One region of the Bacillus sp. 05T21 genome, then DNA from elsewhere that is predicted to be linked to it. Evidence: predicted binding sites of a transcription regulator. Region 1 holds the regulator's gene; the other holds the start of a gene.

Region 1 (7,896 bases):
GAGCACTTCATCGAAGCGAAAGAGATTGAGTGGGATATTTTCCGCACGCAAGTTCACCAATGGGAACGCGATCAATATATGTCTCTATACTAAGAGAGAAAAAAGCCTTGATACTACGGTATCAGGGCTTTTTTTATTTGTGGGCAAATATAAAGGCTTGTGAAATGAATTGGATGGGTGCCCGCAAAAAGTCATGTGGATTATTTAAAATGCGTGCTAGCTATGAATGGAAATGTGGAAGTTGAAATATGGTGTGGATGTATTTAATTCGAAAATTAAGTATTGAAAAATATAGTACCTTGCAATAAACAATACTAAGTGTTATATTGTGGATATAATAGGTACCGTGTATTGAATAGTACTAAAATGAGAAAGGGAGATTGTCCTTGAACGTTCAGTTTAAAAAAGGTGTGTTAGAACTGTGTGTATTGGCACTTGTAAAACGTAAGGATTGTTATGGATATGAACTTGTTCAGCAAATTTCTAATAAATTTTTAATATCGGAAGGTTCTGTATATCCGTTATTACGTCGTTTAACGAAAGAGGGATATTTTCAAACGTATTTAAAAGAATCCACGGAAGGACCGCCCCGTAAATATTATCAACTAACAGAGCAAGGAGAGATGCAACTTACTTTATTAGTAACAGAGTGGCGTGATTTTGCTAAAGGTGTTCAAGAAATTATTGAAGGGGTGGAATGGGATGAGTAAAGAACGGTTTCTTAAAGAATTATCAAGTCATCTTAGAAAGTTACCAGAAGAAGAGCGACAAGATATTTTATTTGATTATGAAGAGCACTTTCAGTTTGGGATGGAAGAGGGGAAAACTGAATCAGAAATAATAAAGGGACTTGGCTTTCCGAAAGTAATTGCGAAAGACTTGCTTGCTTTGTATCGCTTTGATGAGATGAAAAAGGATCCATCGACTTCGAATATAACAAGAGCTGTCATGGCAGCGGTTGGACTTAGTTTGTTTAATTTTATTATTGTGTTAGGCCCGTTAGTTGCAATTATAGCTTTTATATTTTCCTTTTGGGTCGGTGGGATTGCTAGTGTAGTGACACTATTTTTCGTTATTGTAAAAGTATTTATGGGCACTTTTATATGGTTGGATCTTTTCGTTAGTATAACGTTTGTCGGAGTAGGTTTGTTGTTATGTATTGTAGCTTATTATAGTACGAAGTGGTTTAAAAGATTATGTGTACGCTATGTAGTCTGGAACTTCAAAATGATAAAAGGGGAGTAGATGATGAAAAAGATATTATTAGTAGCTATCGCTTGTATCATTATTGGAGTAATAGGGATTTCACAAACATATGAAAAAGCAGTACAAACTGCAGAAAAAGGAGATAAAGAGGACGTAATTAAAAACGAAACGCTAAAAAATGTAGAAGTTAAGTTAGATGCGGGAGATATTGTTGTCCAAAAATCTCCTGATTCCTCTTTTTATGTAAAGCAAAAAGGAGACGTAAGTAAACAGGAGATTCGTATTGCTGAAGATGGTGATACATTAAAAATCATAGGGGAAATAGAAAAAGGTGTTTCATTTGATTTTTCATTTTACAATTTCGGATTTCAAACGCCTACATTGACTATATTAGTACCTGAACGTTCTTATCAAGAGATAAAAGTAAATTCATCCGCTGGACAAATAGAAATAAGTAATGTGAAAAGTGACCGCGTAAGTGTTGAAACACTCGCCGGAGAAGTGGATTTGAAATATGTAACAGCAAAGAGTGTGGAGGGGTCTACAAAAGCTGGTGAGGTGAATTTTAAAAAAGTAACAGGGAAAGTAACAGCAAAAACGGCTAGTGGGGATATAGATATTATTGATCATGATTCTAAATATGATTTAGAGGTAAGTTCAACTGCTGGAGATGTAGATATTACTTTATTGGAAAAACCACAAGATGCAGTTATAACTGGGCAAACTGCTGCTGGAGACGTGACAATTTTTAATGAAGACAATAAAAATATAACGATTGGTAATGGTAGTAAAAAGATTAGCGGTAAAACCGCTGCTGGAGATGTTACTATTGAAACGCGTTAATAATTAATGAAACGCATTCTTTTGAATGAACGGAAATCTATCAAAATATAAAAAGAAGATAATTACCTATATAAATAAGGGAATTATCTTCTTTTTATTATTTTTAATGTAAATCACGATATACGCCAATTACTTTTCCAATAACTGACACTTGTTTTAAAATAATAGGTTCTAGTGAAGAGTTTTCCGGTTGTAGACGGAAATGATCTTTTTCTTTATAGAAACGTTTAACAGTTGCTTCGTTATCTTCTGTTAAAGCAACTACAATTTCACCGTTGTATGCAGACTGTTGTTGGCGAACAACAACTAAATCACCATCAAAGATACCGGCTTCAATCATGCTATCTCCAGAAATGCGTAACATAAACACTTGATCTGCTCCAGCAACGATACTAGCTGGAAGTGGGAAGTGATCTTCTACACTTTCGACTGCTGTAATCGGTAAACCGGCAGTAACTTTTCCGATGATTGGAACTTGAATAACAGATTGTGTTTCCGTTCGGTTGTCACCTAAAATTTCAATTGCGCGTGGTTTTGTTGGATCGCGTCGAATATATCCCTTTTCCTCTAGTCGTGATAAATGTCCGTGCACTGTAGAACTAGAAGCAAGGCCGACTGCTTGACCGATTTCACGTACGGAAGGCGGATATCCTTTTTCTTGTACTTTTAGCTTAATAAAGTCGAGAATGTCTTGCTGGCGTTTCGTTAACTTTTCCATGTTTTCTAACACCTCGTTTTCTTTCATTTTTCTTATTATTAAGTATAACATGCGAAAAAACATTCTACAAACATAAGTTCGAACGAAAGGCAAATTTATGATACACTATAAGGAAAATATAGTGAGAAAGAAGGGTTCAAAATGAATGCAATTATTTATGCACGTGTGAGCACAACAAAAGAAGAACAGGAAACATCATTATTGCGTCAAAAAGATGAATTATTGCATTTAGCTGAGCGCTATCAAATGGATGTTACAAAGGTAATTGAGGAGCAGGCTAGCGGTTATACAATTGAACGTGATGGCATATTAGAAGTGCTAGATACAATTCGAGATGAACAAGTTGATGTACTACTTATACAAGATGAAACGCGTCTTGGTAGAGGAAATGCAAAGATTGCATTAATGCATTGTTTACATAAAGAGGGGATAAAAGTTTATACGCACACGCATAGTGGTGAATTACAGCTTTCAGATTCTGATTCGATGGTGCTAAATATAATTGGGATCGTTGAAGAGTATCAAAGAAAGATCCACAATTTAAAAATTAAACGTGGCATGCAAAGAGCAGTGGAGAAAGGATTTCGTCCAGAAAATAATTTGAAAAATCGTCATTTAAGCGTAGGACGTGAGAAAAAAGAAGTGCCAATTGAGGAAATTGTACGTTTGCGCCGGAATGAATTAACTTTTGAAGAAATTGCAGCAACACTTCGTGGTTTTGGTCATGATGTTTCAAAAGCAACTGTACATCGAAGGTATGTAGAATATACAAAGCAATTGCTTGATAAAGAGGAATAACTATTGTATGATAATAATCAGTTTTGAGTAGAAGGGGGATTCGAGATGCCAAGTCAAGAACTCATTGAACGCATTAACTTCTTAGCGAAAAAAGCAAAAGCTGAAGGCTTAACTGAAGAAGAACAACGTGAGCGCCAATCGCTTCGTGAACAATATTTAAAAGGATTTCGTCAAAATATGTTAAACGAATTAAAAGGAATTAAAGTCGTTAACGAAGAAGGAACGGACGTTACACCGGCGGAATTAAAAGCTTTAAAAAAGCAGGATAATGCAAAATTAAATTAAAAGATGGGCATAGCCCATCTTTTTTTTATTTGTTAAAATTGTTATTTAATAACTTTCCAGTTTTCATTTTTCGTTGCTTCTATCCTTTTATGCTTCAATATATAGTTAGCGATAAGTTCAGACATATCTGTTGGTATGTCTTTTACTACTGGTTTATTTTGAAACATAAAGAAGTTCCCGCCACCGCTTGCACGATAATTATTCATAACAACGTCATATTCTTCATTCATATTAAGAGGAGCGCCTTTATACTGCAAAGACTCTACTCTCTCTCCAATTGGTTTTGAAATGTTTAATACATACGAAATCCCTTCCCACATATCGTAATTAAAGTGTTGTGGTTTTGGCTCTATATAGGCAGGGTTTACGATGATGGTTCCATCTGCTTTTAATGTGAAATAAGAAGCAGAGAGTTCGAGAGCATCTTTTATATCCGCTCCGGTTATTCTAATTACTTTTAATGTATTTGGATAAATATAATTAGAAACGATGTCACGCATTGTTACATGTTTCGGGAAACCAGGAGATGTATTATGAAACAAACTTGTACAAGAAATTGAAACATTAGCTATATCCATCTGTATTTTATTTATGAATTCAATAAAAGGATGGTCTTGCAAACGTGTTTGCATAGCATCGGAAATTTGCATATCCCCATAAATTATTCCAATAGGTTTATCAAGCCAATTTTGTGTTTTCTCTTCATAATTGGCAACCAAGGAAAGAACATCTTGGTCTGCCGCAATTCCTTGTACGGGCAATAACTCTGAATAACTCTCTTTTTTCACCCATTTTTGTTCTGCTTTTTCGAATGTTACTGTTACTTTTCCAACTGAGTGTCCATTGCATCCGGTCTGTAAAATTGTTACACCATTAATCACGGTGTGAGCGATTTCTCGGTGTTGGTGGCCTGTTAGTAAAATATCTATGCCTTCAATTTCATGGCACATTGCATATCCTTGGTTTTCACCTGTTAAAACTTCAGTCGGTACTCCGGTTTGTAAATCACGTTCAAATCCCCCGTGATAGGCTACGACTAGTAAATCTGGTTTTTCATGTTTACGGATGTAAGAAACCCATTTTTTTGTTGTTTCAAATGCATCTTCAAATTGTAAATCTTTAATATGATGTGCTTGTTCCCAATGGGGGATGTAATGCGTTGTCACCCCTAAAATAGCAATTTTTATATTTGATTCAATATGTTTTATTATATATGGTTTCCCGAAATAAGGTTCTTTTCTGTTTTTATCTAAAATGTTTGCTGATAGATAAGGGGAATTTGCAGTAGCCACAGCATTATTTAATATATCCATTCCATAATTAAATTCATGATTTCCGATAATTGCAATGTCATACTCTAAGTAGTTGGCTAATAAGGACATTGGGTTTTCCATATCTTTTTCGTATGTAGCGTAATGATAAGTAAATGGTGTTCCTTGAATGAAGTCCCCGTTATCAATCAGAAGAACGTTTGCATTTTGAGAACGTTCTTTTTTTATGAGAGTAGAAATTTTAGCTAAACCAATTTCTGCTTTGGAGTTATCTTGGTAGTGAATTGGATACACAGTACCATGTACATCGCTTGTTAATAAAATATTTAAAGTTACAATTTGATTTTGATTCAACACCATTCACCTTTTCTATAGTTATCTTTCAATTAATCATATCAAATATATGAAAAGAATTTTAATGTGAATGTATAGAATGTGTAAAGATTCTGTAAATAAGCAATTATTTGTAAAAATATGTGATATATTTCTTCATGTTTATGGAAGGTTATTTTATAACAACGAAAAATGGAGGCATTAACATGTTGAAAAAAGTTTTTGCAATGAGCACAACAGTTGTACTAGCAGCGGGATTATTAAGTGGATGTGGAACGAAGGAATCAAGTGCAAGTAAAAATGAAGATACGAAAAAAGGTTATGTACCGAAGACGCTAAATGTTCAATTTGTTCCTTCTCAAAATGCAGATACGTTAGAGGCGAAGGCAAAACCATTGGAAAAGCTATTAAGTGATAAATTAAACATTCCGGTAAAAGTTAGTATTTCAACGAATTACAATACAATTGTAGAAGCGATGGCATCTAAGCAAGTAGATGTAGGCTTTTTACCTCCAACAGCGTATGTGTTAGCGCATGAGAAAAAGGCTGCAAACGTAATTTTACAGGCGCAACGTTTTGGGGTAGATGATGAAACTGGAGCTCCCACAAAGGATTTAGTAGATGTTTATAAATCAGAGTTTGTTGTTAAGAAAGATTCTAATATTAATAGTGTAAAAGATTTAAAAGGTAAAAAAATTGGCTATCAAGATGTAACATCATCAGCGGGTTATGTATGGCCTGCGGCTGTATTGTTAAAAGAGGGAATCGATCCGCTAAAGGATGTGAAACCTGTTACATTAAAAGGTCATGATCAGTCACTTATTGCTCTTTTAAATGGTGATGTAGATGCAGCTGTTGTATTCCAAGATGCTCGTAATATTGTAAAAAAAGATTATCCGAATATATTCGATCAAACGAAAATAGTAAAATTTACGGAGAAAATTCCAAACGATACGATTTCTGTACGTTCTGATTTAGATGCAGAGTGGAGCAAGAAATTACAGGATGCTTTCATTGAAATAGGAAAGAATGAGGAAGGGCACAAAATCATTAAAGAAGTATACTCACATGAAGGATACGTTAAATCTGATGATAGTAAATTTGATATCGTTCGTGAATATGGAAAGAAAGTGAAAACGCAATAATACATATGGAAATGGCGACTAACTGGAAAGTGTGTGATTTCAGTTAGTTTGCCGTTTTTCAGTTATTGATAATACATAGAAGGTAGGTAAGATGTGTGATAGAGTTTCGAAATGTTTCCAAAGTGTATCCGAATGGTACAAAAGGATTGAATAATATAAACTTGAAAATTCAAAAAGGTGAGTTTGTTGTAATGGTCGGGCTATCCGGTGCTGGAAAATCAACACTTCTTAGATCGGTAAATCGCCTTCATGAAATCACAGAAGGAGAAATCATTATTGAAGGGGAGTCTATTACTGCTGCAAAAGGAAAAGGATTACGACGCATGCGCCGAGATATTGGTATGATTTTTCAAAGCTTTAACCTTGTGAAGCGATCAACGGTACTGAAGAATGTATTAGCTGGGCGGGTTGGATATCATTCTACATTGCGTACAACGTTAGGTCTGTTTCCGAAAGAGGATGTGGAGCTTGCATTCCAGGCGCTGAATAGAGTGAATATCTCAGAAAAAGCATATGCACGAGCTGATGAATTATCAGGGGGACAACAGCAACGTGTATCAATTGCTAGAGCATTGGCACAAGAAGCGAAAATCATATTGGCAGATGAGCCTGTTGCTTCGTTAGATCCTCTGACAACAAAGCAAGTAATGGATGATTTGAAGAAAATTAATGAAGATTTTGGAATTACGACAATTGTAAACTTACATTCTATTGATTTAGCGAGGCAATATGCTACTCGTATTATTGGATTACATGCTGGTGAAATTGTTTTTGATGGATTAGTAGAAGAGGCAACGGATGAAAAATTCGCTGAAATTTATGGGGACGTAGCTCAGAAAAGCGCATTATTAGAGGTGGCAGCTAAATGAATGAAGTGACGATATATTCGAAATCGATACCGAAGCCGCCGAGTAAATTGAAACATATGTTAACGGTTATTTTAGTTATTTTACTGTTGTGGGGTAGTAGTGTACAGGTCGACGCATCATTTTCAAAACTAGTAGTTGGTTTTCCGAATATGATGGATTTATTGAAGGAAATGGTGCCACCAGATTGGAGTTATTTTCAAATTATTACAACAGCAATGTTAGATACAATACGTATGGCGATTATTGGAACGACTTTAGGGGCGATTTTAGCCATTCCACTTGCACTATTTGCGGCAAGTAACGTATTTACTAGTGTATTTTTGTACAGTCCAGCTCGATTGATTTTAAATTTTATACGAACAATACCAGATTTATTATTAGCGGCTATTTTTGTAGCGATTTTTGGAATAGGACCACTTCCAGGTATT
Region 2 (7,896 bases), on a different contig from region 1:
CACAAACATGCTTTAACAGAAGTTGCTGCGATTATGTTCTTAGTTGGTAAAGGATTCAACCCAACGATTGCTCATTATATTGTAGAATCTTGGGAGAAGAATGAGCAGTTTTAATCTTATTCATTTTGTGTTAAATAAACCTATAAAAGTGTCACAAATGCCTGTTATACAAGCATTTGTGACACTTTTTCATTTGTTATATTATATTCTATTTCAATAGGGAATTTCATATTTTTTCACGTGTTTTTATATTATTTGTGAGCAAAATGTGAGCAAATAATATCCTTTTAATTAAACTGTATTAGATCGATTTTTATTTTAAAAACAATTCATTTAACATACATTTCTGCAATAAATCTTATATTACAATCACCTTGATAAATAGTTATTACCGTTCCCATTGTTGAACTTGTGTGCGGAACAAATTTCAGGATATTAATTCAAATCAAATTCATTGTGAAACATTACTTTGTCAGCCTTTTGTATATTCGATAAATCAAAATAACCCAAAATGCACTGTATAAAATCGGGCATTTTCCGGGTAATTATCGGGCATTTTTAAATCTAAAACAAAAGAGCACAGCGTGTATATAAGGTGCTACCAACACTCTATATACCGTCCGCCTACTCTAGATAGGCAAACACTTGCTGTACTCTTACGGACTATTTTACAGTACGTAAGGGCTCCTTAGCAACAGTTTGCTTACACATGGCATTCTGTTGCTTTTTTGTTTATACAAAGGGGCTAATTAATGATGGAAAAGAAACGTATCGATGTTATCGCAACTAAAGAATCCTTCCACAATCTTTCTACATTTAAGGAAGTAGAAGAACTAAATAAAACTGTACGTACATACAGAGACACTATCCGTATGTCTATTAAACGTACTGACGTACAATCTAAACTAATTGCATTACTTGAAATTTTAAAGCGCCACAGCTGTAAATATGTAGGTGTTAGTTTCCTTTGCAAAAATAGAATTGCTGCAAAGATGGAAGTTTCATATAAAACTGTACAACGTTTAATGAAGAAACTTGTGGATCTAGAGATGATTAAACAAGTAGCAATGAAGCGTACAAAAGATATGCTTCAAACTTCTAATGCTATTATTATTCAACCAATTTTGGAAGAAGTGTCCAACAAGGTAGATACAAAAAGTCCTACAAAGTGTCCTACCATTAAAACAACCCCTGTTTCCTTAAAACAAAATATAAAAGATATAAACAAACGTAATAGTAATGAGAATAGCAATACTCCAGAAGAGAATATTGAACAAGCTGATTTTGTTGCTCACTGGGTACCAGAACGTTTTATTTCTTTAGTTAGCTCTTTTTACAGTGAGTCAAAAACGATTCAAGAGCTGTGGAAGGTTGTAAGACAGTGCAATAAAGTTACAGACTTCTCTACAGGTAATAAAGCATTCACTAACGAACAAGAGCTTACTATTGGCTTAAATGCTATTAAAGAATTTGTTATGAAAATTAAAGCCGGCACAAAAATGAACAAGGGTAAATTCGCTTATTTCAATGGGATTGTAAACAACTTAATGGACAAGTTCTACTTTGATAAAGAGTTTATGGGAGCATAATACCTTCGATAAATACGAACGAGTGTTTGATTTATTCTCAACACCCTGGTATTATATGGTTAGATATTCCATACATAAAGCGAGGTATACACCACGAAGCCATTAACAAGTAGACAAGCTCAAATATTAACTTTCATCCAAGAAAAAGTCATAGAAAACAGATATCCACCCACTGTTAGGGAAATCTGTAAAGCGACTGGACTTGCTTCCTGTTCCACAGCACACGGGCATTTAATGCACTTAGAAGAAAAAGGATATATTCACCGCGATCCATCCAAACCACGTACAATAAAAGTTTTAGTAGGAAACAACATTTGAACAAGTAGAAAAGAGGAAACAACATGGAAAATTGGGGAATTCCAAGAATAAAAAGGGGTCCATGTTTGTTTTGAGACTAAGGAGAAATCCTTGGTCTTTTTTAATACAAGACTTAGCTCAAGAAAATGATGATGTTTATTCAGAGAGATTTTTAAAGAATTAAAAACAGGAAACATTAACGATTTCCTGCTTCAGCTTTAAATATTTGTGATACGAACTCAGCGACACCCTACATCGACTTGAGGACTAAAGATAGCTGCTTCAGCTTGAATGTTAGTTACATTTTCAGAGGTGGTCACTCTATTCATTAAATTAGGATTTGGTCCTAAATAATGAGAAGGATCACTTGGATCTGGAGAATCAGGATCGTCATCATCATGATTAGGATCAGTTGCCTCGGGATTAAAAAAGAAAAAATGGCCCAATTCGTGACCTAACATCCGTCTATAAGAACCATTAAAGAGAGCTTTATTGGCTAATACAATTGAATGACCTAGACTTGGCTTACCATCATTGTCTAGAGTCCCTTTTGCTTCGAAACGAGAGTCGGCGTAAGCTACAGGGAAATTTATATTGCCTAAATAATATACAGTAAGGAGTCCATCTTTTGAGTTTTGTACTAAGGAATTTGGAAAAGGAACTGGAATAGTATTATTAGGAAAAGATATTGCAATTGGTTGTATATCAACAACTGGGTAAGCTAATGGCCAAATTTTATTACTTACTTCGTTAAAATCTTCAGCAACCCTGTCCTGAATCGTGCGTTTATCTCCAAAGTCTACGTCTTGCGTATAAAACACTTGAACTTTGACACAACGCATGGCACCTCCTGTTATATCTTCTGGTAATTTAGTTTCAGTCATTTTTTAATACCTCCTGATATAATTTATGTGAGAAAAGCCAAATAATAAATGTACACCTTTTATAATGTACAACTTTAGTCATAATATTACCTTCTTCAACTATCCTGCCCCGTTAGTTTAAGTAGGAAACTTCACAATCTCAATAGAGTAAAGCCTATTGGTACATAATCAAATCACCTATAAATTAGACTTCATAATGTCTCATAAGATTTGTATCAAAATGCTTATCGTTGTAAATGCGCATTTTCCTGACTCTACCCCTTTCCAAGAAGGAAATAAAAAATCCCCCTTGAAAATAGCACTACTTTTATACCGTAAACAGTTGTTTTTTATCTTTTAAAACACTTACCTTTCATCTAAAGCATTTTTATAGTTAGTCTGGTGAATTAGTAGAAGCTACTTGTGATAGAGTTGTATTTTGAATGTTTATAGATTCTAATATGCTAGTTGCCTCTATTTGCATATCACCATCTAGACCAGGAAGTTTACCTAACCCAATGCATTTTTTTAGTATGGAGATTATTTCTTCTCTTGGCTGTTCATGTTGTAATAGGAATTTAGCATGCTCCAGTAGGAATTTTTGTTTAATTGTAATGTACAAGTTATCATTCGAATCACCATTAGGATTTTTATTTATTAAAGTTATTCCTTTTTTAAAATATTGTACCCCTTTTTTTAAAGCTGTATCGAAATCGCAATCTATATTTCTAAAATACCATAATCCCCATGTAGCCATTATATTCGCCTGAGAATCTGTATCTAAGGTATTTATATCTTGTAAACTTTCTAATATAAATTGTGCGTATTCAAAATCTTGTTTTTCTACATATATTTTTGCACTCATGTATAAGCCTGTAGAAATCAATTTATCACTATTATCTGATGCGAAAGATTTTAAATGTTTAATAAAAACATTTGCTGATTCACGTAAAAATGCACATAATTCTTCATCATGAGTAGATGTAAACGAAAAAGCATGCATGACCCCCACGCGTGTCTCCCAACGTTTAATACTATCTAATGAGGGTGATACATTGTATGCTCTCATTGAGATATCCATAGATGATTTTAGACTTTCTAAATCAATTTTCTTAGAATCTGTAGTTTTTTTTGTATATCCGTTTATAAAGTAAGCGGATGCTAATCTATCTTTAATTTCGTAAGTATTAGGAAGTATACTATCTAACTGATTCAAACGCTCAATTGCGGCTGGATACTCATCTTTTTGACGCAAGGCATTAATTACTTGGTATTCAAATTCCAAATCATCCTTATCCGGAGTTTGATCTGCCAATTTTATTACCTCATCAAAAAGTCCAGCCATAGTATAATGTTGAGTCATAAGTTCTCTATTATTTTCAATACTACTAATGGCTTTTTGAATTACGTTTTTTGTTAAGCTATGAATAGCGTGATTATCATCAGCATTTCCATATCTAACCGATTTATGATTAACTGATGGGATCCTGTATCTAGCTAGTGTATCAAGTGTTTCAGACAAATGTGTAAACGGTTTTCCAATAAAAGTTGGTGGGAAACACCCTAATTGTTGAGAAACAAGTACAAAAAAATCATCAGAATTATATCCTTCTACAAAGAATGCATATTTGTCATCAGAGAGAAGATCTGATTTTAACATTGTAGAAGGAGGATTATTTTCATAGCCAATCCAGAAGAGACGATGCTCAAAAATTTTCTTTTTTGCTAACAACCTAAAAATGGGATCGTTATTACCACTATATCCAATAACAATCCATAAACTCTTCTGATCAAGTTGATCAAAAATAGGCTGTAAGACTTTAGATTGTGCCTCTACTTCTTCTCCTGTATTACATAAAATAAACCCTGTATGCTGTCCGTGTAAATGGATTACAGATTTATCAAATAGTAAATCTGTTCTAAATTCGGAAGAAGTAGTCATATCATAGATAGCTGGAAACTCATTGACTAAGGAACAAGCACGTTGAACCAAATTATCAAAATTAAGTGTTAAAATACGATTTATATATCCATGTTTCAATAGTTGCGCAATAGCTATATGTGTCCAGTTAATTTTTGCATCTTTTACAATTCGGGAGATTAAATTTCTACGTTCGGAAGGTGTAAGTTTAGACATACAATTAGGATAGTTTTTTTCTTCTGCACGTTTGAATTCCCCAGGGAATTCTTTTTTTATAGCATCAACCATACCTTGTGCTGCAGGAATATTTGCTGTTACAGAACATCCAGCTCCAATTAATAAGTTTACATTTATATTATCTTCTTTAGCCTTTTTCAAAGCCGAAACAACATCTTCTAATTCACGATATATATTAGTATTTTCCTCCGTTAAATTGTCATCCGTCAAAGTGTTCACTCCTTTAATTCTATATACAAATAATAGCAAATGTTTGATAGTAAGTCTTTCATATTTAATAATTAGGTGAATTTCTTTATAGGTTCTTTTCATAAAAAAACCTCCACTTTATCCTCTTTTTATTTTTTTTACAAAAACCTCTTCATAAAAGAACATAAATTCGTATATAATAAGAACAAGCGTTCCGTTATTTAAGGGAGAATAACGGTGTATGACTATTCAATATTGCCAAATCGAATTGTTTTATGTGTAGATCTTCGTAGCTTTTATGCTTCAGTCAGCTGTATCAAAATGGGCTTAGATCCACTTCACACGAAATTAGCTGTAGTTGGTGATGTGAACAGGAGTGGTTCAATTGTTTCGGCTGCAACTCCACCATTAAAAGCGTTAGGTGTAAAGAAGATGGCAAGGCTATACGAGATTCCTCGTAGAAAAGACATTCTTGTGGTAAATCCAATTATGAGCACCTATATAAAATGCTCCAATTTCATCACAAAATTAGCTCTACAATACGTGCCTGTTGAAGACTTCCACCAATATTCCATCGATGAGTTCTTCATGGATATTACGGATAGTATTCATTTGTTTGCTAACGATCCGTATGAGTTCGCATTGAAATTCAAACGTGAAATATATGCGAAGACACGAATCGAATGCACGATAGGAATTGGTCCTAATCCTTTAATGAGCAAAGTAGCTTTAGATGTGGAGGCAAAGAAAACAGAAGATTGCATAGCATACTGGAAGTACGAAGATGTACCCATAAAATTATGGCCAATACGACCACTCAGTAAATTTTGGGGAATTTCGGGTAAAACAGAAGCGAAGTTAAACCGAAAAGGAATTCATTCAATCGGAGACTTGGCGCAATACCCCCTCAAATATTTAAAACAAAATTTCGGTGTAATTGGAGAAGAATTACACTTACATAGCAACGGCATTGATTTTAGCCGCATATCAGAAAAATACGTTCCAGCAACTACTTCTATTGGTAAAAGCCAAATACTTATGCGCGATTACACCATAGAAGAATTCCCAATTATTCTCCTGGAACATATTGAGGAAGTTTGTTATCGGATGCGAAAGCAAAACAAACTAGCTCAAACAATTCATTTTTCCATTGGTTACAGTAAAAATTACGCTGGTGGTATCAGGAAAACTCACACTATGAACCGACCAACAAATTTAACAATGGATATATATAATGTTTGTACATATTTTTTACATGAGTTTTATACTGGAGAACCCATTAGATCCATCAATGTTTCTTTAACTAACTTAATTAATGAAGGCGAAGAACAAATCTCACTATTCGATAATGTAATACAACGAGAAAAGGAAATGAAATTAACTAAAGTAATGGATGAAATACGCACCAAATTTGGTAAGAACAGCATATTAAGAGGAATTTCGTATACAAATAGTGCGACAGCAAGATACAGAAATACATTGTTAGGAGGACATAAGGCATGAACAACGCTAATATGCCCAAAGGAAGAGGAATGGTCAAATGGACTCCATTCGCTGCGATGCCGGAGCAATTCGCTGGTATTAGTGAAATCGTTAAAGATAAGATGAAAGTGGAACGACCAACATTAACACGGGAAGAACAAGAAATTATTGAGAACATGTTATTGTGCTCATTGTTATCTGAAGAGGAAATACTAATTACATATTATGAAGATGGACATCTGCTTACTAGCTACATGACTGTAACTGATATAGATCCACTAAATAAATCTATAATCTGTAGGGATGCATTTTACAATAAACTAACATTGAAATTTATTAATATTATTAATACTAAATAAAAAACAACCTTACAATTTTCTCCTTTAATTGGTATGATTTACTTAATTTAAGGGGGACGATACTGTGAAATTTGTTAGATCTATTTTTAACGCGTTTCGTTTACTTAGCAAAATCATAAATCCAATATAAAAGGTATCACTATAAAGAAAGGGTGTTTATTTTATTGGATTACATACTAAATAATTGGACTTGGACTGGCGTTATTAGTGTGATTAGCTTGATTTTTTCTTGCCTTGCTTTATATTTTAATTGGCAGAATACTAACATTAACAAAGAAAAATTTAAACATGAGCAAGATGATAAAAAGAAAGCAAAGATAGTTTGGCAAGAAATAAAAGGAGATAGTAATTTAAATGGTGCTAAATTAATAAAAATAAGTAATAAAGGAGAATCTGATGCAAAAAACCTTAAAATCACTATCAATGATAATGAATTAGAAAAAATACAAAAGAATGATATAAAACCAGGGGATTCATATCCGACTATTTATTTATATGATGGAATAAAATTAACGAATTTGGATGATAATTTTATTCCAAATGAAATTAGTGCGGGTTTATCAGTTACATTTGAAGTTAGATCTAACCTTATCAGTAGTCAATTCGTTTCGGTAAAATTTATTTGGAATGATGAATTTGAAGAAGGAAGAGAAAAATCATTTAAGTATGTACCTGGAAATACTAAATTAGCGAATTAAAAAAAGCCGTCATTTGACGGCTCTTATTTTTCACTTCACATACACACACGCTTCATTTGCTGTTACATAGTATGTTTTGCCATTGTAAATGGTAAATTAAAATTAAATAAACCGAAGAAGGAATAATTTTATTTATGCTAGAAAAATAGTAAAGGGGAAAAAAGATGAAAATTTGGCAATTAAAAAGTTCAACTAATGATTATCAAACTTTCCAATTATCAAACTATGAAGAGGACAAGAAGTATTTTAAAAACGCTTTTA

Evidence for each region. Region 1 encodes LexA, which represses DNA repair genes until DNA is damaged. Its sites were predicted from a motif close to CGAACATATGTTCG; they were not measured.
Region 2: AC1DKZ_RS25635 (Y-family DNA polymerase) is a predicted target of LexA. The motif match lies at 5,276-5,289, and genes of this name have one in related genera.

What each region holds. Positions count from the first base shown of each region.
Region 1 is NZ_JBFTMD010000006.1:237,347-245,242, reverse strand. It holds gene glnA (type I glutamate--ammonia ligase) at 1-93, shown strand, start outside; gene AC1DKZ_RS14915 (PadR family transcriptional regulator) at 387-710, shown strand; gene AC1DKZ_RS14910 (DUF1700 domain-containing protein) at 703-1,245, shown strand; gene AC1DKZ_RS14905 (DUF4097 family beta strand repeat-containing protein) at 1,246-2,049, shown strand; gene lexA (transcriptional repressor LexA) at 2,153-2,767, opposite strand; gene AC1DKZ_RS14895 (YneB family resolvase-like protein) at 2,909-3,565, shown strand; gene AC1DKZ_RS14890 (DUF896 domain-containing protein) at 3,611-3,850, shown strand; gene AC1DKZ_RS14885 (bifunctional metallophosphatase/5'-nucleotidase) at 3,892-5,475, opposite strand; gene AC1DKZ_RS14880 (phosphate/phosphite/phosphonate ABC transporter substrate-binding protein) at 5,661-6,599, shown strand; gene phnC (phosphonate ABC transporter ATP-binding protein) at 6,695-7,468, shown strand; gene phnE (phosphonate ABC transporter, permease protein PhnE) at 7,465-7,896, shown strand, end outside.
Region 2 is NZ_JBFTMD010000022.1:30,802-38,697, forward strand. It holds gene AC1DKZ_RS25610 (hypothetical protein) at 1-114, shown strand, start outside; gene AC1DKZ_RS25615 (helix-turn-helix domain-containing protein) at 756-1,589, shown strand; partial or broken gene AC1DKZ_RS25620 (LexA family protein) at 1,692-1,889, shown strand; gene AC1DKZ_RS25625 (hypothetical protein) at 2,126-2,770, opposite strand; gene AC1DKZ_RS25630 (hypothetical protein) at 3,144-5,219, opposite strand; gene AC1DKZ_RS25635 (Y-family DNA polymerase) at 5,334-6,599, shown strand; gene AC1DKZ_RS25640 (YolD-like family protein) at 6,596-6,937, shown strand; gene AC1DKZ_RS25645 (hypothetical protein) at 7,102-7,635, shown strand; gene AC1DKZ_RS25650 (imm11 family protein) at 7,800-7,896, shown strand, end outside.